Regions from separate parts of the Serratia sp. K1WW1 genome, predicted to be linked through region 1. Evidence: predicted binding sites of a transcription regulator. Region 1 holds the regulator's gene; the other holds the start of a gene.
What was found. The regulator PhoB, encoded in region 1, activates phosphate uptake and scavenging genes when phosphate is short. The targets are predictions, from matches to a motif close to CTGTCATAAAACTGNCNNAT.

Region 1 (10,989 bases):
CGTTATCGCTGACCTGGAACTGAGCCCCCTGCGGCGTCTGCTGCCAGCTCACTTCGATATTGGTGCCCGCCGGAGTATGGTTGACGGCGTTGTACACCAGATTGGAAACCGCGCTGCGCAGCTGATCCTCGTTACCGAACACCTGCAGATTTTCATTCACCCGGAAATTGATCTGATGATTACCGCCGCTGAGCGATTGCGCCTCACGCTGCAATACCCGCAGCATTAACGGAATATCGACCTTCTCGTTCATATCCACGTTTGGCGCGGCCTCGATCCTGGAGAGCGTGAGCAACTGCTTTACCAAGCCATCCATGCGTCTGGTCTGCTCTTGCATGGTGCCCAAGGCTTTGCCACGCAGCGAACCATCCAGCTCTTCATCGCTCATCATCTCCAGATAGCCTTGCAGCACCGTTAGCGGCGTACGTAGCTCATGACTGACGTTGGCAAAGAAGTTGCGTCTGGCCCCCTCCAGTTGACGCATCTGGGTCACATCACGTGCCACCATCAGCAATTGGCCTTCGGAATAGGGCATGATACGGAATTCGACAAAGTGCTCGTTATTCAGTTGTAACGTCAGCGGCCGGGTAAATTCTTGCTGTTGCAGATAATGGCTGAATTCCGGATAGCGCAGCAGGTTGAGAATGTGTTGGCCATTATCTTCCGGCCAGCGAAAGCCCAGCAGATGCTGTGCCAGGCCGTTACACCAGAAGATATTGCCCTCAACGGTGGTCATCACCACCGCATCCGGTAAGGATTCGGCCCCGCTGCGAAAGCGTTTGATCAACAGCGCCAGCTCACGGCGGCGGCGGCGGTTACGCTGCTGCATCTGGTACAGGCCATAGAACAGCGGTTCCCAGCTCCAGCGGCCCGGCGGCGGCGTCATGCTGCGGTCCACCCACAGCCAGTGGGAAAGTTTGAGTTGGTTATAGAAGTTCCAGGCCAGCGCGGCCAGCACCGAAACCAACAGCAGCCAGGGCAGATAACCGAAAATCAGCCCCAGCAATAAGGCAGGCAGGCAAAAAAGGGCCAGCTCCAGCGCCAGCCTCTTCCACGATAAACGTTCTAGCACGGTAACCTCTCCAGCGCAGTGCGATCAGTAGCGCGTTGAGAACCGATAACCGGTGCCGCGAACGGTTTGAACCATCTTGTCATGACCACTGGTCTCCAGCGCCTTACGCAGCCGGCGGATATGCACATCAACGGTGCGGTCTTCCACATAAACGTTAGTGCCCCAGACGTGATTAAGCAACTGTTCGCGGCTATAAACACGCTCCGGATGAGTCATAAAGAAGTGCAGCAGTTTGAACTCGGTCGGCCCCATCTCCAGCGCCTGCTCATTGGCCATCACCCGGTGCGAGGAAGGATCCAGGCTTAGCCCCTGCATTTCAATCACTTCTTCTACTGCCATCGGTGAAATACGGCGCATCACCGCCTTGATACGTGCCACCAGTTCCTTGGGCGAGAAAGGTTTGGTGATGTAATCATCCGCGCCAACCTCCAGGCCACGTACCCGATCTTCTTCTTCACCGCGCGCGGTCAGCATCATCACCGGGATATCCCGGGTCATCGCCTCGCGCTTCATATGCTTGATAAACTGAATGCCGGAACCTCCCGGTAACATCCAGTCCAGTAACACCAAATCAGGGAACGGCTCAGACAGGCGCGTGACGGCACTGTCATAATCCTCGGCTTCCAACGGTTGGTAACCATTCTGTTCCAACACAAAGCACACCATCTCACGGATCGGCGCTTCGTCTTCCACCACCAGTATGCGTCTTGCCATCGTCAATCCTGCCAATGTGTTAGCGATCTCAGTTGATTGCGGTCGCCATTATGCGTCAGTTTTGTGACACTTTTATGAAAAAAAAGCCCCATTAATGGCAGTAAGCATAGCGATTATTTCTGACGGCAAACAAAAATCATTCGGCCCCCTGCTTGATTGAGCCACGACAGGAGAGGTCCCCCCCTTTATAATCGTCGCCATTATGTTGTCGCCCTGGGAGTTTTATGCGCCTGATCCATACCTCCGACTGGCATTTGGGCCAGTACTTTTTCACCAAAAGCCGCGCCGCCGAGCATCAGGCCTTCTTACGTTGGCTGATAGAACAGGTGGAACAGCAGCGGGTGGATGCGCTGATCGTCGCAGGCGATTTGTTCGATACCGGCTCTCCGCCCAGCTACGCCCGCGAGCTGTACAACCGCTTTGTGGTGGAGCTGCAACGCACCGGCTGCCAGCTGGTGGTGCTGGGCGGCAACCACGACTCCGTAGCCACGCTGAATGAATCGCGTGAGCTGCTTTCCTGCCTGAACACCACCGTGATTGCCAACGCGCAAAGCGAGCTTGAGCAGCAAATCGTGGTGCTCAACCAGCTTGATGGTCAACCTGGTGCGGTGCTCTGCGCCATCCCGTTCCTGCGCCCACGAGATCTGCTCACCAGCCGCGCCGGTGAGTCTGGCAACCAAAAGCAGCAGGCCCTGCAAGAAGCCATCGCCGAGCATTACCACAACCTGTATCAGGCAGCTTGTGCGCGCCGCGATGCGTTGGGTTTGCCACTGCCGATCGTCGCCACTGGCCATTTAACCACCGTGGGCGTCACCACCTCGGATTCAGTACGGGATATCTATATCGGCACGCTGGACGCTTTTCCGGCTCAGGCGTTCCCTCCTGCCGATTACATTGCGTTAGGGCATATCCATCGCGCGCAGAACGTCGCCAAATCCGAGCATATCCGCTACAGCGGCTCACCAATCCCACTGAGCTTTGACGAGTTAGGCAAAGCCAAAAGCGTGTTTATGGTCGATTTTGCCGACGGAGCATTGCAACAGATCGCGCCACTGGAGATCCCCGCCTTCCAGCCCATGCAGCTGATCAAAGGTGATTTGCAGCAAATAGAGGCGCAATTACAGCAGTTTGCCTATTATCAGGGCGAACTTCCAGTTTGGCTGGATATCGAAGTGGCCACCCAGGATTACCTCAGCGATATTCAGCGCCGCATTCAACAGTTGGCGGAAGATTTACCGGTTGAAGTGGTGCTGCTGCGGCGCAGTAAAGAGCAACGTAGCCAGAGCATTGCCCAGCAGGATAAAGAAACCTTGAATGAATTAAGCGTGGGCGAAGTCTTCGAGCGCCGGTTGGCGTTGGAAGCAGAGATGGCCGAACCGCGCCAACAGCAGATGCGGCAGATGTTCCAGCAGGTGGTAGAAACCTTGCATCACCATGAGGAGCCATCTGCATGAAGATCCTGAGCCTAAGGCTGAAAAACCTGAACTCGCTACAGGGCGAGTGGAAAATCGACTTCACGGCGGAACCCTTCGCCAGCAACGGCCTGTTTGCCATCACTGGCCCCACCGGAGCGGGTAAAACCACCCTGCTGGATGCCATCTGCCTGGCCCTCTATCACCAGACGCCACGCCTGGAAGTCAGCGCTAGCCAGAACGAATTGATGACCCGCCACACCGCCGAATCGCTGGCCGAAGTGGAGTTTGAGGTCAAAGGCGTCGGCTATCGCGCCTTCTGGAGCCAACGCCGGGCGAAAAACGATCCGGACGGCAACCTGCAGGCTCCCAAGGTGGAGCTGGCGCTGCGGGAAGATGGCAAAATCCTGGCGGATAAAATCTCCGATAAAAAGGAGCTGATTGCCGCGATCACCGGCCTGGATTTTGGCCGCTTCACCAAATCGATGATGCTGTCGCAGGGGCAGTTCGCCGCCTTCCTGAACGCCAAGGCCAACGAACGTGCCGAACTGTTGGAAGAACTGACCGGCACCGAGATTTATGGACGGCTATCGGCACAGGTATTCGAACAGCACAAACAGGCGAAAAGCGATCTGGACGCTTTGCACCACCGTGCCAGCGGGATTGAACTGCTTAATGATGAGCAGCGCCAGGCGTTGGAAAACCAGCTCAACGAGCTCGGCGCTGAAGAGCAACTTCTCAGCCAACAATCACAGCGGCAACAACATCAGTTGAGCTGGCTGCAACGCTGGCACACCATTCAGCAACAGACCCAGGATTATCAGCAACAGCTGTCTGGCGTGCAGCAGGAGTATCAACTGGCCGAACCGCAGCTGCAGCAATTAGCTCGCAGTGAGCCCGCCGAGAAACTGCGCCCGTTGCTTAATGAGCGTAATCGTTGTCAGCAGGATCGTTTAGCGTTGCAGCAACAGATCGAACAGTTGGCTCAGCAGCAAGAGCGTCAATTGGCCGAACTGACCCCGTTACAACAGCAGTTGGAGCAGGCGCAAAAGGCCAGACAGGCCCAGGCGGAACATCAGCAACAGCAGCAGACGCTGATGGATGACAAGGTGTTGCCGCTCGATCATCAGATAGCTCAGTTACAAAACCAACTGGCAGAAGCGCGTAAACAGCATGCAGAGAGCCAGCGGCAGAGCGAAGAGCTGCGGCGCACGCTGGAACAACTCATCGAAAGACGCGGCCAACTGGCTACCCTGGCGGGTCAATATCAGACCAGGCAGCTTGAACTCACGGCGGCGTTGGATAGCCAACTCCAGCAGCAAGCCACGTTAGAGGCGCAATCCTCGCTGGAGAAACTGCGTCACCGCCAGGCCGAACTGAGTGGCTTGCGCCCGGTTCGCCAGCAGTTGTCGAAACTGGCCTTATTGTTCCAGCAGAACCAGCAGCGCCTTGAGCAACAGCGGCTCGAATTCACTACGCTTCAAAAACAGCTAACCGAAGTAGAAACCCAGCTCGATACGGTGCGCCAGCAGTATAAACAGCAAAAGGCGCACCTGACAGACGTTGAGAAAACGCTCGAACTGGAAAAACGCATCGTCAGTCTGGAAGCCGAGCGGGCGCGTCTGCAAACCGATGCCCCCTGCCCGCTGTGCGGCTCCACGCACCATCCGGCGATCGAGCAATATCAGGCTGTCAAACCGTCAGAAACGGAGCAGCGCGTCGCTCAATTGCGCATCCAAACCGAAGAGCTACACACTAAAGGAACAGAACTGCGCGCACGCAGTGAAAGCCTGAAAGAGCAGCAGCAACGCCTGCAAACGCAGTTGAACCAGGAACTCGAGCAGCAGGAGAGCTATCTGCAAAGCTGGCAAACCCTCAGCGCGCCCTTGGCCTTCGGCTTTACGCTGCAAGACAGCGCCCGGTTAACCGCCTGGCTGGAGGCTTGCGATAGTGAGGAACAGGCCGGTCAGCAACTGCTGTTACAGCACGAACGGCTCGCCAAGGCCGTGCAAGTGGCGAAGGATGCCCTGAATGCCCTGCAAACCGAACAGCAGAGTTCGCAACAGGAAGCGGCACGGTTGAATGAGCGCTTTGAACTGCTGCAGAAAAACCAGCAGGAAACTCAACGCCAATTGGCGCAGTGGCAACAGCTGTGCCTGACGAATGAAACTCAGTTGCTGGCACAACGTAACGAACGCATCGCGCTGTTTGGTGAGAAAACGGTTGCTGAAGTCCGTGAGCAGTTGCGCACAGCACAAATCGCCGCAGAGCACGCCTTACAGCAGGCTACGGAGCAATTGCACAAAGCGCAGGAGCAGCGCGATCGCCTGGCTGGCCAGTGGGTCGGTTTGCAGCAACAGCAACAACAGCAAGCCGAACGGGGGCAACAGGCCGAGCAGCAATGGCAGCAGGCCTTGGCTAGCAGCACCTTCGACGATGAGACCGCATTCAACGCCGCGCTACTGGATGACGACATACGTCAGCGCTTACAGCAGCACAAAGAGCAGTTGCAGGAGCGCCAGGTGCGGGCCACAACGCTGTTGGCCCAGGCCGTACAAGCGCTGGAACAGCACCGTCTGGATCGCCCTGCGGATCTGGATGAAAGCCAGGTCAATATTGAACAACTCACCACCGCGCTCAGCGAACTGGCAGAACGGCTGAAAACGCTACAGCTGCGCCAGGGCGAGGTACGTAACCAACTGAGCAGCGATGCCGAGCGCCGCCTGAATCAACAGTCCCTGTTCGAACAGATCGCCCAAAGCCAGCAGCAGTGCGACGACTGGAGCCTGCTCAACCAGCTTATCGGCTCCAAAGAGGGCGACAAGTTCCGCAAGTTCGCTCAGGGCCTGACCCTGGATCATCTAGTGTACCTGGCCAACAACCAGCTTGGCCGCCTGCACGGGCGCTATCTGTTGCAGCGCAAAACCAGTGATGCGCTGGAGCTACAGGTGGTTGATACCTGGCAGGCCGATGCCTTGCGCGATACCCGCACCCTTTCCGGCGGTGAAAGCTTCCTGGTGAGTCTGGCGCTAGCGCTGGCCTTGTCCGATCTAGTCAGCCACAAGACCAGCATCGATTCGCTGTTCCTGGATGAGGGCTTCGGCACGCTGGATGCCGAGACGCTGGATACCGCGCTAGACGCCTTGGACAGCCTTAACGCCACCGGCAAAACCATCGGCGTGATCAGCCACGTGGAGGCAATGAAAGAGCGCATCCCGGTGCAGATTAAGGTGAAAAAGGTCAATGGGCTGGGGGTCAGCCGACTGGACACGCAGTTTCGCATCGAATGACTACGACTGAGGTTTACGTCAAGAGGTAATTACGGCCAGAAGTGTGATCGCAGCGACAGTACAAGCGGAAAAGCATTGAGCCAGAGCCGACAACGGTTATCATGATAATGATTACAGGATTGTCACTGTGCATACAGGCAAAACCTGACCTCCGGGATCGCTCCTGGACGTCGGGTTTTTTCGTTTTCAGCGGGCCGGGAATAGCCATGAAAATCGCTAAAATACTCAATAATAACGTAGTGATTACGCTGAATGACCATCAGGAAGAAACGGTGGTTATGGGGCGTGGCATTGGCTTTCAAAAGAAAGCCGGGGAAAGTGTGGATGAAAGCCTGATCGAAAAGGTGTTCACCCTCAACAGCGGCGAAATGAGCGAACGCTACAAAGAACTGCTGGCGGAGATCCCGCTGGCGTGTGTCACCACCGCAGACAAGATCATCACCCTCGCCCGCGAGCGGTTGCCGGGGAAACTGCATAACATTGTCTACATCACGCTGACCGACCATATCCATTTTGCGCTGCAACGCCACGCGCAGGGGCTGGATATCAAGAACGCGCTGCTGTGGGAGATCAAAAAACTCTATCCGAACGAGTTTGCCATTGGGCTGGAGGCGCTGACCATCATCGCCCAGCGCCTGGAAACCACGCTGCCGGAAGACGAGGCTGGGTTTATCGCTTTGCACCTGGTCAACGCGCAGCTCAATGACGAAATGCACAACACCCTGCATATCACCCGCGTGATGCAGGAGATCCTCAATATCGTCAAATACCATTTCCGTTTTGACTACAACGAGGAATCGCTCAGCTACCATCGCTTTGTCACCCACCTGAAATTCTTTGCCCAGCGCCTGTTAGGCAAGAATTACGTCAACAGCGAGGACGATTCGCTGTATCAGGTGGTGAAGGAGAAATACCGCGAGTCATTCGCCTGTGCCGGCAAGATCAACCAGCACATCGAGAAGAGCTACCAGCATCAGTTGACCAGCGAAGAGATGCTGTTTCTGACCATCCATATCGAGCGGGTACGCAGCGAAAGCGAAAAGGATTACACGCCGAAGGAGTGAGGCTGGGGATCATAAAGGGCACTACATGCAGTGCCCGTTTGGAAGATCAATGGTTAGCCAGAGAAGGCTGCTCCCCCTCTCCCCAAAAAGGAGAGGGAGCCGGTGCGGAGTCATTGTCAGGTATGGGAGGCAATCTGTAACCCCTACGGTCAGCCTGACACCTTACGGTAAGTTTGTTATACCTGGGGCCAGAGCCATGCGGCACCGCGCACACCGCTGGAATCACCATGTATTGCCTTGCGGATTGGCGTTTCGCACTCGCCGCCAAATACCCAAGGTTTCACCAGTGACGGCACCGTTTGATACAGCCGATCCACGTTACTCATGCCGCCGGCCAGGACGATCACATCGGGATCAAAGAGATTGATCACGTGCGCCAGTGACTTCGCCAGCCGCATTTCGTAACGCTGAATAGCCAACTCTGCCACCGCATCCTGCTGCGCCACCAGTGCCATGATCTCGTGACCTTTCAGCACCTGACCGCTCAGCCGCGCATAGTCGGTAGTGAAACCGGTCCCGGAGATAAAGGTTTCAATACAGCCTTGCTTGCCGCAGTAACAGGGCACCTCGGCGCGAAAACGCAGTTCATCCTCATCCAGCCACGGCAACGGGTTGTGGCCCCACTCGCCGGAAATGCCGTTGCCCCCGGAGTGCACCTTGCCGTTTATCGCAACTCCAGCACCGCATCCGGTGCCAATGATCACCGCAAATACGGTTGGTTTTCCTGCTGCGGCACCATCAGTGGCTTCCGATACGGCCATGCAGTTGGCATCGTTGGCCAGCCGCACTTCGCGCTGCAACATAGTGGAGAGGTCTTTATCCACCGGCTGGCCATTCAGCCAGGTAGAGTTGGCGTTTTTTACCAGGCCGGTAAAGGGCGACAACGTGCCAGGGATCCCCACGCCCACCGAGCCTTGCTGGCCGGTCTTTTCCTCCGCCAACTTCACCAACCCGCAGATAGCCTCCAGCGTCAGCTGATAATCATGGCGCGGCGTGGCAATGCGATGGCGGAACAGCTCTGCGCCATCGTTAGCCAATGCAATCACTTCAATTTTGGTGCCACCCAGATCGATACCAATACGCACAATTTCTCTCCCCAATTCAGCACGGCAAAAAATTTTCCGCCCAGTGTACCCCATAGCCCGGCTCAAGCCATGCTCAGCGAACGTGACGCCAATGGCAATTCCCCTATCTGGCTGTGTGAAACGCGGCAGCGGACGCAAATCAGCGGGAATGAGGCGATTTTTCAGCGTCAATTCGTTATTATGCCGCCCTGCTTTTGATGAATCTGCGTGCCAAATGCACGCCCAGTCTGGGATAACATTATGCTGTGGTTTAAGAATTTGATGGTTTACCGTTTGAGCCGCGACGTTGCGCTAACTGCGGATGAAATGGAAAAACAGCTCAGCGCCTTTGCCTTCACCCCATGTGGCAGCCAGGACATGGCGAAAACCGGCTGGGTTTCCCCGATGGGCTCTCACAGCGATGCGCTAACGCACGCGGTTAACGGCCAGATCATGATTTGCGCCCGTAAAGAAGAGAAGATCCTGCCCTCTCCGGTGCTGAAACAAGAGCTGCAGGCCAAGATCGAAAAGCTGGAAGGCGAACAGCATCGCAAGCTGAAAAAAACCGAGAAAGACTCCCTGAAAGATGAAGTGCTGCATAGCCTGCTGCCACGCGCCTTCAGCCGCTTCAACCAGACCTATATGTGGATCGATACCGTTAACGATCTGATTATGGTCGATGCCGCCAGCGCCAAGCGCGCCGAAGATATGCTGGCGCTGCTGCGTAAGAGCCTGGGTTCTCTGCCGGTGGTACCTTTGACCATGGAAAGCCCGATCGAGTTGACGCTGACTGAATGGGTCCGCTCCGGCGAACTGCCAGCCGGCTTTATCATTCAGGATGAGGCGGAACTGAAGGCCATTCTGGAAGAAGGCGGGGTGATCCGCTGTAAGAAGCAGAACCTGATCAGCGACGAGATTGCCGTGCATATCGAAGCTGGCAAGCTGGTGACCAAGTTGGCGGTAGATTGGCAAGAACGCATTCAACTGGTGCTGGCCGACGACGGCTCACTCAAGCGCCTGAAGTTTGCCGATACCCTGCGCGATCAGAACGACGATATCGATCGTGAAGATTTTGCCCAGCGTTTCGACGCCGACTTCATCCTGATGACCAGCGAACTGGCGGCCTTGATCAGCAATACCATCGAAGCCTTGGGTGGCGAAGCACAGCGCTAAAACAGAAGGGGCGCAACACGTTGCGCCCTCTGGGGAATGCCGGGGAAAATCGTCATCCCCGGCCAAACTGCACTGATTACTTACTCAGATAACGACACAGGTAGGCCGTCGCATCGGCAACCTGAACGTTGAATTCACTCTGCGCAGGCACGAAGAATTTCTCGCCTGGCGTAAACACCTGCCAATCCGGTGCACCCGGTAACAACACTTTCAATGCCCCGGTGATCACCGTCATCTCTTCCGGCTGTGCGGTACCGAAGGTGTACTCACCCTCTTCCATCACCCCGACGCTGGTACGACCGATGCTGCTACTATCGTAACCGATAGACTTCACTTTCCCGGCAAAATACTCGTTCACTTTCAGCATAGACTGGCACCTGCGTAATCATCTTTGAGGGATCTCCATATTGGGGGATGAATCCGGGTCTGTCACTGGTTTTTGATGCGAAATGCGATCGTTACGCACGGCAAAACATGAGCGGGATCAAACAATGAGTTCGCCGGCCAGCGTTCGGCGTTCTGCTGCTCATTCAGTCTGGCAAACATCACGGTTATTTCCGCTGTTGAAAATGGCTCAGGCTGCCATAAAGCGCCAGCAGACGGTCATATTCAGCAGGATCGTAGAAGCTGCAGGTACCACGCCCAAACTCTTTGGCCACTTCCACGGCAAATTTCACCGCCAGCGCGATATCCACTTCATGGCTGGCACCGGTGCCACAGCCCGGCACTACCGACTCAGTACAGATTGCCACACCTACTACAGGCGCTGCCGTAGCGGTTGAGGGTTGCAGGATACTGTTGAGGTGATGAACGCCATTACCATAGGGCGTAATGTCCTGCATGGTGATCGGGAAGGTCACTGCCGGACGGCCACTGGTCATTTCCATGATACGCAAAAGGTCTTCCGACACCCGCAGGATATAACCCTGTTTCACCGTCGGTGACAGCGCATAGCCCTTGTGATTAATAATGCGATTGCCCTTGGTGGTATCGATCGACAAAATGGCATCGGCTTGCGGTACCACTTCGTTATCATTCATCGTGACGTCATCGATGGGTGAATCCATAAAATCGACCGGATCGTGTGGGCGCGTGGGAGCGTTCGGGCAAATATGCGTAGTGATCACCACGTCACCAGGCAGAACGTCACCTTTGCGCTGCATTTCTGCCAGCTTTAGCGCACTGGCGATCGCCGCAATC
Region 2 (10,989 bases), 580 kb from region 1:
AACGTTCTCCCGGGCAGCGATGAGCACCATAACCGAAGGCAAAACTTTCCTGCGGCGTTGTCAAATGCACCAATACGCTCTGCCCTACCGCCAGCTCTTGACCATCAAGCAAGGTAGCCTGTCGCGCAAACCTGCGGGTAGTATGGATCGGCGGAGTTTGCTGCAACACCGCCAGGATCAACTCTTCTGCTGACTGATGAGGTTGATTTGCCAGCAACAGCGTCTGGCCGATTAATCCGGCGGTGCCTTCACAAGCCTGGAACAACAGCCCAATGGCATTGGCTATCGCCAACGAGCGATCGCCAATGTGTTGGCACAGTTGTTCAAACAGTGGGCCATCGGCCTGCTGCATCCGGATCTGCAACTTCCCGGCAGCCGTCGCCCCCACAGCCATCTGCTCTGCGCTGCCGCCAGGAGCAATGCAGCCCACAAAGTCCAACACCTCATCCACCAAGACAGATCGATCCCGATGGGCCACGCCCAATAAGTCAGCCAGCACGCAGATCGGCAAAGCGTAGTTAAACCGGGTGAGCTGCTCTGCCGTTGTCAAACTGGCCGCTAACCGTTGAGCCACGTAAACCGAAGCCTGACGGATCTCATCGTCGGTGATAGCGGCCAGAGCCACCTCGATCGCTCCCTTTAATTCACGCTGCACGGCACCATCATTCATACGTACCAGAGAGGCGAAAATCGATTGAGCGGGCGTCCCAATTAAAGCTGCGGGTACCTGCTCATCCATGGGGCGAACGCCGAGGTGAGGATGGGTTAAGGCTTCACGCACCGCTTGCCGCGATGCAACAGAAAAGGGGCAGGCCGTCATGGTGATTTCCTTCCGATAAGAATAGAGAGCAACCATTGTCGGGTTAGACGAGCAGCAACACTTCGGTTATTCTCGAAGTATGAATGACAATACGCTTGAAGACCGCCTGGCCGCATTGACGGCCGCTATCGCCGATCGCACCCGAGCGCGCATGCTGTGCCTGCTGATGGATGGACGCGCCTATACCGCAACGGAGCTGAGTGCGGCGGTGGACGTCGCGGCCTCCACCGCCAGCAGCCATCTGGCACGTTTGCAGGAGCAAAACCTGATCGGCTGTGTCAAACAGGGCCGCAATCGCTTTTACCGTCTGGCGGGCAAACCGGTGGCCGATATGCTGGAAAGCCTGATGGCGTTGGCCGGTGTAGAACGCCCGACGGTCAAAAGCAGCACCCCGGCCTCATTGCGTTATGCACGCACCTGCTATGACCACATGGCAGGCGAGATCGCGGTCCAATTACATCACCAGCTGCTGGCGCGGGCCTGGCTAATCGGGGATAACGACTATCAGCTCAGTGAGTCTGGGCAGGCTGCCTTGACACAGTTGGGTATCGACTGCTCCCCGGCCCCTACCCGGCGGCGCTTTGCCTGCGATTGTCTGGACTGGAGCGAACGCAAGGCCCATCTCGGTGGCGCACTGGGCGCTGCCATGTTGGCCGCATTTGAAAAACGCGGATGGGTCCAGCGCCAGCTAGACAGCCGTGAACTGCAACTGACCGCTGCCGGTAGAAAAGCGCTGAGCGCACATTTTGGCCTGGCGCTTTGAATGCCTGGCGCCTAGCTTAACTGCCATACTCAATGGGTTTACCTGTTGACGATCCCGTCCTATCCGAGGAGTTATCATGTCCGATATTAACCCATTCCCGATCGCCAAACGTTGGCCCGCCATGCATCCTGAACGGTTACAACTCTACTCGCTGCCGACCCCTAACGGAGTGAAGGTCTCCATCATGCTCGAGGAGATCGGCCTGCCCTATGAGGCACACCTGATCGACATCGGCAAAAATGAAACCTGGACGCCGGAATTCCTGTCGCTCAACCCTAACGGTAAAATCCCGGCGATCCTCGATCCCGCGGGCCCAGATGGTAAGCCGTTAGCGCTGTTCGAGTCTGGGGCTATCCTGCTGTATCTGGCAGAGAAATGCGGCAAGTTGTTACCCAAAGACCCCGCCCAACGTTATGAAACCATCCAGTGGGTGTTTTTCCAGATGGCGTCCGTTGGGCCAATGTTCGGCCAGCTAGGCTTCTTCCACAAATTCGCCGGGCGTGAATATGAAGACAAACGGCCGTTTGAGCGCTACCAGAAAGAGTCCAAACGGCTGCTGGGTGTGCTGGAAGAGCGGCTGCAAGGGCGTGATTGGATCATGGGTGCGCAATACACCATTGCCGACATTTCCCTACTCGGCTGGGTACGCAACCTGATCGGTTTTTATGAAGCACGCGACGTGGTGGAGTTCGACAGTTTCCCCCTTGTTGGCCAATGGCTGGAACGTGGGCTGGCAAGGCCTGCCGTACAGCGCGGCATCAATATTCCTGCTCGCCAAGCCTGATAACCTATTGGGATAGCCAGGAAAGGCCATCCCTTTTCCCACCTCTCTCGTCATAAAAATGTCACTTTCCTGCTCTACTCTCCGATGTAACAAAATAATGCCAACTATATTTTTGCATTACGACAAGGAGCCCTACCCATGCAGCAGTCCGTTTCTCTGATCGCCGGTGCCGTATTATCCGCGCTGTTATGTTCCACCGCCCTGGCTGACAACAATCAACTCAACAACCGCGCGGCTCGTGGCGATATTACCGAACCCGGCGGGGCACGCCGTTTGGCAGGCGATCAAACCGCCGCGCTGCAAGCGTCGCTGTCGAATAAAACCGCTAAAAACGTGATCCTGCTGATCGGCGACGGCATGGGCGATTCGGAAATCACCGGCGCACGCAACTATGCGCAAGGCGCAGGCGGTTACTTCAAAGGGATCGATGCTCTGCCGCTAACCGGCCAATACACCCACTACTCGCTGGATAAGAAAAGCCATAAGCCGGACTATGTCACCGACTCTGCCGCCTCGGCCACCGCCTGGGCTACCGGCGTCAAGACCTACAACGGCGCGTTGGGCGTAGATGTAAACGGCAAAGATCAACCGACGATTTTGGAACTGGCCAAGGCCGCGGGTAAAGCCACCGGCAACGTCTCCACGGCGGAGCTGCAAGATGCCACACCGGCAGCACTGGTTTCGCACGTAACCTCGCGCAAGTGCTACGGCCCAGAGGAAACCAGTGAGCAATGCGCCAGCAACGCGCTGGAAAACGGCGGGCATGGTTCTATCACCGAGCAGCTGATTAAAACCCGTGCCGACGTCACGCTGGGCGGCGGGGCAAAATCCTTCGCTCAGTTGGCGAAAAGCGGTGAATGGCAGGGGAAAACGTTGAAGGCCCAGGCCGCCGCATTAGGCTACCAGTGGGTGGAAGATGCCGAAAGCCTGAACGCGATTAACCTCGCCAATCAGCAAAAGCCGCTGCTGGGCCTGTTCGCGCCAGGCAATATGCCAGTACGCTGGAAGGGACCGAAAGCCTCCTACCACGGTAATCTCGATCAGCCTGCGGTGACCTGTGAGAATAACCCAGAGCGCGGCGCCAATGTGCCAACGCTGGCGGCGATGACCGAGAAAGCCATCGAGCTGCTAAAGAACAACCCCAACGGTTTCTTCCTGCAGGTGGAAGGTGCGTCCATCGACAAACAGGATCATGATGCCAACCCATGCGGCCAGTTTGGAGAAACGGTCGATCTGGATGAAGCGGTACAAAAAGCGCTGGAGTTCGCCCGCGCCGACGGTAATACCCTGGTGATCGTTACCGCCGACCACGCCCACTCCAGCCAGATTATTGCCGCCAAGGCCAAGGCGCCGGGGCTGACCCAATCATTAACCACCAAAGATGGCGCGGTGATGACCATCAGCTATGGCAACTCGGAAGAAGGCTCCCAGGGCCATACCGGTACCCAGTTGCGCGTTGCCGCTTATGGCCCGCATGCCGCCAACATCGTGGGGCTGACCGATCAGACCGACCTGTTCTTCACCATGCGCGACGCCATGAACATCAAGTAACTAACAGGCTCATTCCCCTCACCCTAACCCTCTCCCAAAAGGAGAGGGGACCGATCGAGTTCGCTGATTTTTCTGCGCAATACTTCTTTCTCATCACGTTTCGGAGCAGCACAGCCTCATCAGAGATACCGGGCTGCTCCCTCTCCCTGTGGGAGAGGGTTGGGGTGAGGGGAAACTAAACCCCTACCCCTGGCGGAGCATTTTTCGCCACGTCAATTATCCAAGTTTACCCTTGCGTAACCGCCCATGCGCGCCTATTATCAAAGAATAAACTTGGATTATTAAGTCCCATTTGACGGTTACCCGAATGTCGTCGCTGCAGGAGAATTAAACCAATGGATCGCGCCAATATCATTCACGATTTGCTGAACTGGATCGAAAACCACCTGGATCAACCGCTGCTGCTGGATAACGTGGCGGCAAAATCTGGCTACTCCAAATGGCATCTGCAACGTATGTTCCGCAGTACCACTGGCCATGCACTCGGCAGCTATATCCGCGAGCGCCGTTTGTCCAAGGCCGCACAGGCACTACGCGCCACGCCGCGTCCCATTCTGGATATCGCCCTGCAGTTCCATTTTGATTCCCAGCCTTCATTTTCCCGGGCCTTTAAAAAGCAGTTTGGTGAAACGCCAGCGGTCTATCGCCGCACGCCGCAGCAAGATGAAGTGGCCCTCTCCTCAGAACACAGCTATCGGCACAGCACACCGAGCCTGCATTCACTCTACAAGCGCCAATGCGTAGACGAAGGTTGCACCAACTGGGTCGGCCAGCGTTAAAAGTAAAAAGGCCAACGGGTGTATAAACCCATTGGCCTTTTCAGATCCCGCTAAACGGGCGCAGCAGCGCCCTAACGTATTGAACTGGCTGACGTCTTATCAGTTATATTCAAGGGTAAAGGTGGCAATCGACTTGATGGTGCCGCCCTTCATTTTCGCTGCGGTCTGGTAGTAACGCGCCTTGAGCGGCAAGGTGATGGTATTGGTCTGGTTGGCAATGGTATGCCCGGCATACACCGCCGTGCCGCTAGTGATTGGCGTTGAGTTATTGCCGGTCAGCAGTTGGACACCGACGCCGCTGGCAGCATTGCTATCCTGTACCGGCTGGAGTACACCGGGTGCATTCGAGGTATCGCGGGTATAGTCAAAACGTACGTTCACCAGCCCCTCCCCTGTACCGCCAGGCAACAGTTCCGTCCCCGTACCACCTACACAGTTGATGTTAATCGAAAAGTCCTGCTCTGCAGCGGTACTGCCCACGCCTTTAAATGCCGCAGTAGCCACCGTACTCAGGTTGATCACCTTGTTTTTGGAACCGGCATCCACCGAACAGGACGAGGTGACAATGGTGATACTGTTCGCCAACACGTGGGAGATCAGGATCGGTCTTGCAGGACCCGTCCCATCCGCATAGTAAGAAGAATACTGCCCGGGAGCCAACGCTCCGGTACCGGTATTCTGGGCAATTTTGATCACCTCAACCACAAAATACCCCTCAGCCAGATACACCCCGCCGTTGCGGTAAATCTCGTGCGGATAATAGGCACCTTCCTGCGAGCCGATCTGGCGATAAAGCCGCAACCCCACCCCCGGCACGTTGGTGGTCCAGATTTTGTCGCTGATCGAACTCGGGCCGCCTTGTAAAATGCGGCCGTACAACGTGCTATTACCGCTGCAAGAAATATTGTCATCCCGGCGGATATCGAATTTGCCAGTGGCCAGGATATCGCCCACCTTGGTATTCGGCGTAATCAATACTCTGCCGACGTTCATAATGATGTCCTGCGGCCTGGTCGTGTTAACCCGACATTGAGCATAAGCCTGTTGCCCGGCCAACATCAGTAACAACAACAGCATGGCTTGTTTAGGGCGCTGGCGCATGGCGGTGAATTTATGGATAACGTTGATCATTTGCAGCTCGCCTCGATAATTTCGTAATCAGTGCTGTTTTGTGTTTTGGCCTGGTAATTCACGGCACACTGTTGTGTTGGCTGAGTACCCCATTTCACCAATAGCAGCCCCTGTAACGCTTCGGTTCGCAGATAGATGCGGCTGCCCTGGCCGACGATGCCGATCACCTGGTTACGGGTATCCAATACTTCGGCACCAAAAGGTAATGCCGTGTTGTTCGGGCCCAGCGCATGGATAATCAGCGCCTGACCTTTGATGGTCTTGAACTCCAGCTTGGCAATCGCACCGGCATAAGGCGCTACCTGCTGGCTGCTGCTTTCCAGCTCAACATCGCGTGACATGCCGTTAGGATCCAGCGTGACGTTAGTCATGCGGTATGGGGCAACATAAGGCACCACCGCATAGCCGTTATCATCGATTCGCACCCCAGGAGAGTTGGTAACGATAGCCCCTGCGGCATCCGGCGCTTCAACCAGCACCATGGTCTGGCCACGCTGAGGCGTCATGGTCACGCCGCCGCTATGGGCCACAATGCTGCCGGAAGCCCCGATGGACGACTGGCGGAAATCGCGGCCATAGCTGTAAGAACCGTTCATGGTGGCGAAACGACTGCGATATTCGCCATTCACACTGGTGTTGGTCCCACCGCTTTGGTCGTTAGCCAAGGTGGCGCTGTAGCTGATGTTGTTATCCTCCCCGGTGGAGCCATTAATCCCGATGCGGCTGCTGTCGTAGCCTTGATCGTTGTAGGCCAAGGCGCTGTTCAGGCTGATGTTTTGCGAGCCAATGTTGAACGGGATCGAGAAGTTCAGGAAGTAACGGGTTTCATCGTGGTTATAAGTATCGGTGGTACGCATGGCGGACAAACCGTAGGTAACTCGGCCGATGAAGTTGTTGTAACCCACCTGATACTGTTTGGAGGTACCGCCACGGTTCCAGTAATCGCGCACCGAACCGGTGATATACAGCGATCCCAGATTGGCACCCAGCCCCTGGTTCAGCGTGAGCTGATATTCACTGCGCTGGCGGTTAACCGCATCGGCACTTAAGCCCCGGCTCTCGTTATCACGGGCATACACCGCATCACGCAGTGACAGATAGCCGGAAGTCGAGTAGCGGTAGGCCGCAATGGTGAAGTTGGTGTTGGTTTCCGACATCAGCTTGCTGTAGCTGATTTTGTAGCTCTGGCCGGACATATCGCCCTGTTTCAGGCGGGTGTTGGCCTGGGTCACGTCGACGGCAAAAGCCCCCAACGGTGTTGCCACCGCACTCCCCAGCAGCACCGCGCTGTAACCGTCACTCACGGTCGCCCCGGTATAACCGGTCAGAATATTGGTAAACCCGCGCTGATAAGTCGCCTGGAACATCTCGGGCAAGGTATGTAAATTATCATCGCGAACTTGGCCCGCAGTTAACGCATAGCGCTGGATCCCCGGGCGTAACATCTGCGCCACCGAAGCATAGGGAACGCTGAACTGGCGCACGGAACCATCGGCCTCATTGACCGTCACGTCCAGATCGCCGCCGTAGCCGGTAGGGAACAGATCGTTTATCACGAACTCGCCCGGCGCTACCGTGGTTTGGTAGATCAGCTGGTTGTTCTGGCGAATCTCTACCAGAGCGTTGCTTTGCGCCACGCCGCGCACTACCGGCGCATAGCCGTTAAGGGAGTCCGGCAGCATGCGATCGTCGGTGCTCAGTTGCGCACCGCGAAAACCGATCGAATCAAAGAAGTCCCCGCTGGTAAACGCATCCCCCAAGGTCAGCATACCGCGCACAGCCGGAATGGCACGCTGCGCATAGGTGGCCGTGTTCTGCCAATGGGTGCTTTCCTGACTACGCCAGTTCACGTTAGAGTCATGGCGCAGCTGCCAACCGGCAATGTTCACCCCGGCGTTCATCGTCAGATAAGCGTTGGTCGAGTCCGAGTTGCCACCGGAATTGGAGCTGTGCGAATTAAAGGCGTTGAAGTTATAGGACAGAAAACCAGCGGTGATGCCGCGATCCCAGAATTTCGGGTCGACATAACCACGTGCGGTACGGCGCAGCGCGACCTGCGGAACGCTGACATCCATTCGCAAGGTGCTGGTATTGAGGCGGTAAGACGCTTCCGGCACCCATTCCCCCAGCGGCTTGCAGCTGCTGGTCGTCACCGCCGGATCGCTACCCATTGCCGCAGTATCGACGCCAAACTCTTCCAGAGACAGCAGGCTAAAGCAGGTATCGGCACTGTCTTTACCCGGCACGCTCTTGAATTCGATGTTCTTTTTGCCCTTCCATTCCCCATTGACGTAAACATCCAGAGAATATTTCCCCGCCAATACCGGGTTGCCGTCACGAAAGCGCGAAAGGTCCACACCCTGCGCCTGACCAACCAGGAAATTGCTGTTGAAAGTGGCTTCGATCGGTGCAGCGGCCTGGTTGGCATCGCTTTGAGCCGCTGCCAGGGAAAATGCCGGGGTGGTCAGGCAAAGGGCACTACCGGCCAACAGCAGGATGGATCTGTAGTTGAAAAGTGCCGACTTCACGGCGGCAGAGATAGGTAACTCGTTCATATCCATGCATTCCTTTACCAAATTAAGCGTCCCCGCTGGCTGACTTCACCTCGCGGCACGGGGCTTTCCAGGAGTTACTTTTGCTGATTTTTGCTGCGTTGAACCCGGCCACCAAAGTCATTGATGGTGGTGTACTCAATATCAGCGATGCGTGAACTGTCACCGGAAAAGGCCAGTGTTTTTTCCTGGCCAGGTGCCAGCATGTCGCCATGCGGTGCCAACGCGACTTTCTTGCGATTGGCAACGGCATTGATTTCGGTGAAGGAAACATAAAACGGCGTGGGATTTTTCACTTTCACACCGGCCGCCACGAAGCTCCACTGCAGTTTTTCTGGCGCGTCATTGGCTACGCCGCTCAGACCTTCCGGGCGATAGAACAACTTCACACGGGTTCTGAAGGCCACCTGCAGGAAGTTTTCTGGCGTGGTGTCGGCGGCCGTTCCGGTTGGTGCAGGGGGAATTTCCAGCACGTTCAACCAGAACAGAGATTCTTTGTCTTGCGTCAACGCCGTAGTGGTCAGCGAAACGCGCAGCGCCTGGCCGCCGTTGGGCTCAATACGGCTGATCGGAGGCGAAATAATAAAGGGAGCCTTGCTGTTTTCTGGCGTCGTTTCCGCGTTGCCCTCATCGATCCAGGCCTGGACCAGCGCTGGGGCGGTCCCATTATTGGATAGTTGCACGGTCACTTCCCGCTGTTTGGCCGGATAAATAACGCGTGTGCCGTTCACAATAACGCTGGCAAAAGCGCTGCTGCTGAAAAGCACGGCCATCAGCATTACGCTGTATTTCTTAAACGATGTTTTCATTTCAATATCACTACTATAGAAATACAGCGGGGGAAAAGTTTCCACCCGCCAGAATAAATACCCGATGATTTTCACTCCCTGCAATTAGAGGCTATCAGGGCGAAACAATTCGCCCCGAAAGGTCACAGGGAGGAAACAACATTTAACTAGAAAAGGGACGGGTAATAACTTATTGGTAGATGATGGTGTATTGTACGTTTGAAGTTACATCACCAGCGCCCGCCGCTGCGGTTGCGAAATATTCCGCATAGTAGTTCAGGTCTGCTGAATCACCTTCATTGGCAACGGTAACCCACTGGGAGTTAGCCTGTGCACCGTTGTTGGTGGCAGCCAGAATTGGCAGGAACTGGTTGTTGCTACCCAACAGCTGGATTTGCACGTTGGTCGCAGCATTGGTTTTGGTTTGGTTATTCAAACGACCCGTTTTGAAATCAACGGTTGAACCTGGTTCGAAATAGGTTGCTACCTGGCCTTTAGAACATTTGGTCAGGTTAATCGCGAATGGAGTACGGCCCGCAGTAGCGCTAACCGCATTCAGGGTAGAAGAAGATACCGTCGGCAGAGTAACGGTAAAATCTTTACCACCCGGGGTGCTGATAGTACAGGTCTGATCGGTCACTTTACCGTTAAAAGTAATAGTACCATCGGCAGCCTGTGCTGAAAGAGAAGGAATGGCGGTGGCGCATACAGTCAGTGCTAATACAGCAGACAGCTTAGAGATTTTCATATTTTCGACTCTCGGTGAATTAATACATCCGTTAAGTACATTCAACGATGCTACTCCCTGTCAGGAATGAAGCCCGATGAATCCATTGCCCGGCGAAATATAGTCCAAGAACATTCTCATTGATAAATCGTTTAAAACATTCATAACGCCCTTCATGATAGGAAAAAACTATCAACAAATACCTATCGATCGATGTTGACGATTTACCCAGATCGTAATAATCTTCATTCGTCAAGTTGAGCGGTCAAAAAATTTGATAAAACGCCGATAAACCAGAACATAACTCTGTTATTGCGTGTACGGCCATCTTGAGCGCAACCGTGTTCCCTCTGAAATTTCAATCTTTTAGAGGAATTTACCACCAGATAAGATGATTCTTTCTTTAATAAGATTATTACCAATAAACAGCCATTATTTTATTTGTTTATTGTTTAAAATCATACAGATAAATTTCAGTCAAAGGATTGAGGAATGCGCAGCGTTTTTAACGATAAAAATAACGGCATTAATTATGTTTTTCAGCCCATGTTCGCCAAATCGGGACAACTGCTGGCCGTTGAATGTTTATCGCGCTTCTCTTTTGATAGCGAATTTGCGCATTTCTCGCCAGAACAATTCTTCCAGCAGGCCGATCGGGAAACCCGCGTCGAGATCCTGCATCAACAAATTGAATTGATAGAAAAATACCGCGACTGGTTTCAACAACACCAGATCATTGCCACCATCAATGTCGATGACCATTCGCTACAGGCGCTGGCAAACGGTGCGTTGGCCGATAAAATTCGCGCGATGAATTGCCTGCATTTCGAAATCAACGAAAACGCCAGCAGGCTGGTTAAAAACCGCGTCCACAACGATCCCTCTCTGAATAATTATTCATTTTGGCTCGATGATTTTGGTTCTGGCTATGCCGGGTTTTCTGCCTTGTATAACAGCCGTTTCCGCTTCGTTAAACTCGATCGACAGTTGCTGTGGGACTTTATGAAAAAGCCCGGTGGTGATGGGCTGATGCGCGCCTTGTTGCGTTTTTTTCATCTGAATCATTACCGGGTGATTATTGAAGGGGTTGAAAC

Region 2: the regulator PhoB is predicted to act here: its motif matches at 2,415-2,434, upstream of phoA (alkaline phosphatase).

Annotation. Positions count from the first base shown of each region.
Region 1 is NZ_CM147697.1:4,590,521-4,601,509, forward strand. It holds gene phoR (phosphate regulon sensor histidine kinase PhoR) at 1-1,072, opposite strand, end outside; gene phoB (phosphate response regulator transcription factor PhoB) at 1,097-1,786, opposite strand; gene sbcD (exonuclease subunit SbcD) at 2,011-3,240, shown strand; gene sbcC (exonuclease subunit SbcC) at 3,237-6,488, shown strand; gene licT (BglG family transcription antiterminator LicT) at 6,695-7,552, shown strand; gene mak (fructokinase) at 7,729-8,637, opposite strand; gene rdgC (recombination-associated protein RdgC) at 8,878-9,789, shown strand; gene ppnP (pyrimidine/purine nucleoside phosphorylase) at 9,866-10,156, opposite strand; gene ACX9GU_RS20860 (DUF1177 domain-containing protein) at 10,341-10,989, opposite strand, start outside.
Region 2 is NZ_CM147697.1:4,011,959-4,022,947, forward strand. It holds gene ACX9GU_RS18110 (cytochrome P450) at 1-820, opposite strand, end outside; gene ACX9GU_RS18115 (ArsR/SmtB family transcription factor) at 900-1,583, shown strand; gene ACX9GU_RS18120 (glutathione S-transferase N-terminal domain-containing protein) at 1,660-2,367, shown strand; gene phoA (alkaline phosphatase) at 2,506-3,918, shown strand; gene ACX9GU_RS18130 (helix-turn-helix domain-containing protein) at 4,254-4,697, shown strand; gene ACX9GU_RS18135 (fimbrial protein) at 4,797-5,828, opposite strand; gene ACX9GU_RS18140 (fimbria/pilus outer membrane usher protein) at 5,825-8,383, opposite strand; gene ACX9GU_RS18145 (fimbrial biogenesis chaperone) at 8,458-9,189, opposite strand; gene ACX9GU_RS18150 (fimbrial protein) at 9,359-9,916, opposite strand; gene ACX9GU_RS18155 (EAL domain-containing protein) at 10,388-10,989, shown strand, end outside.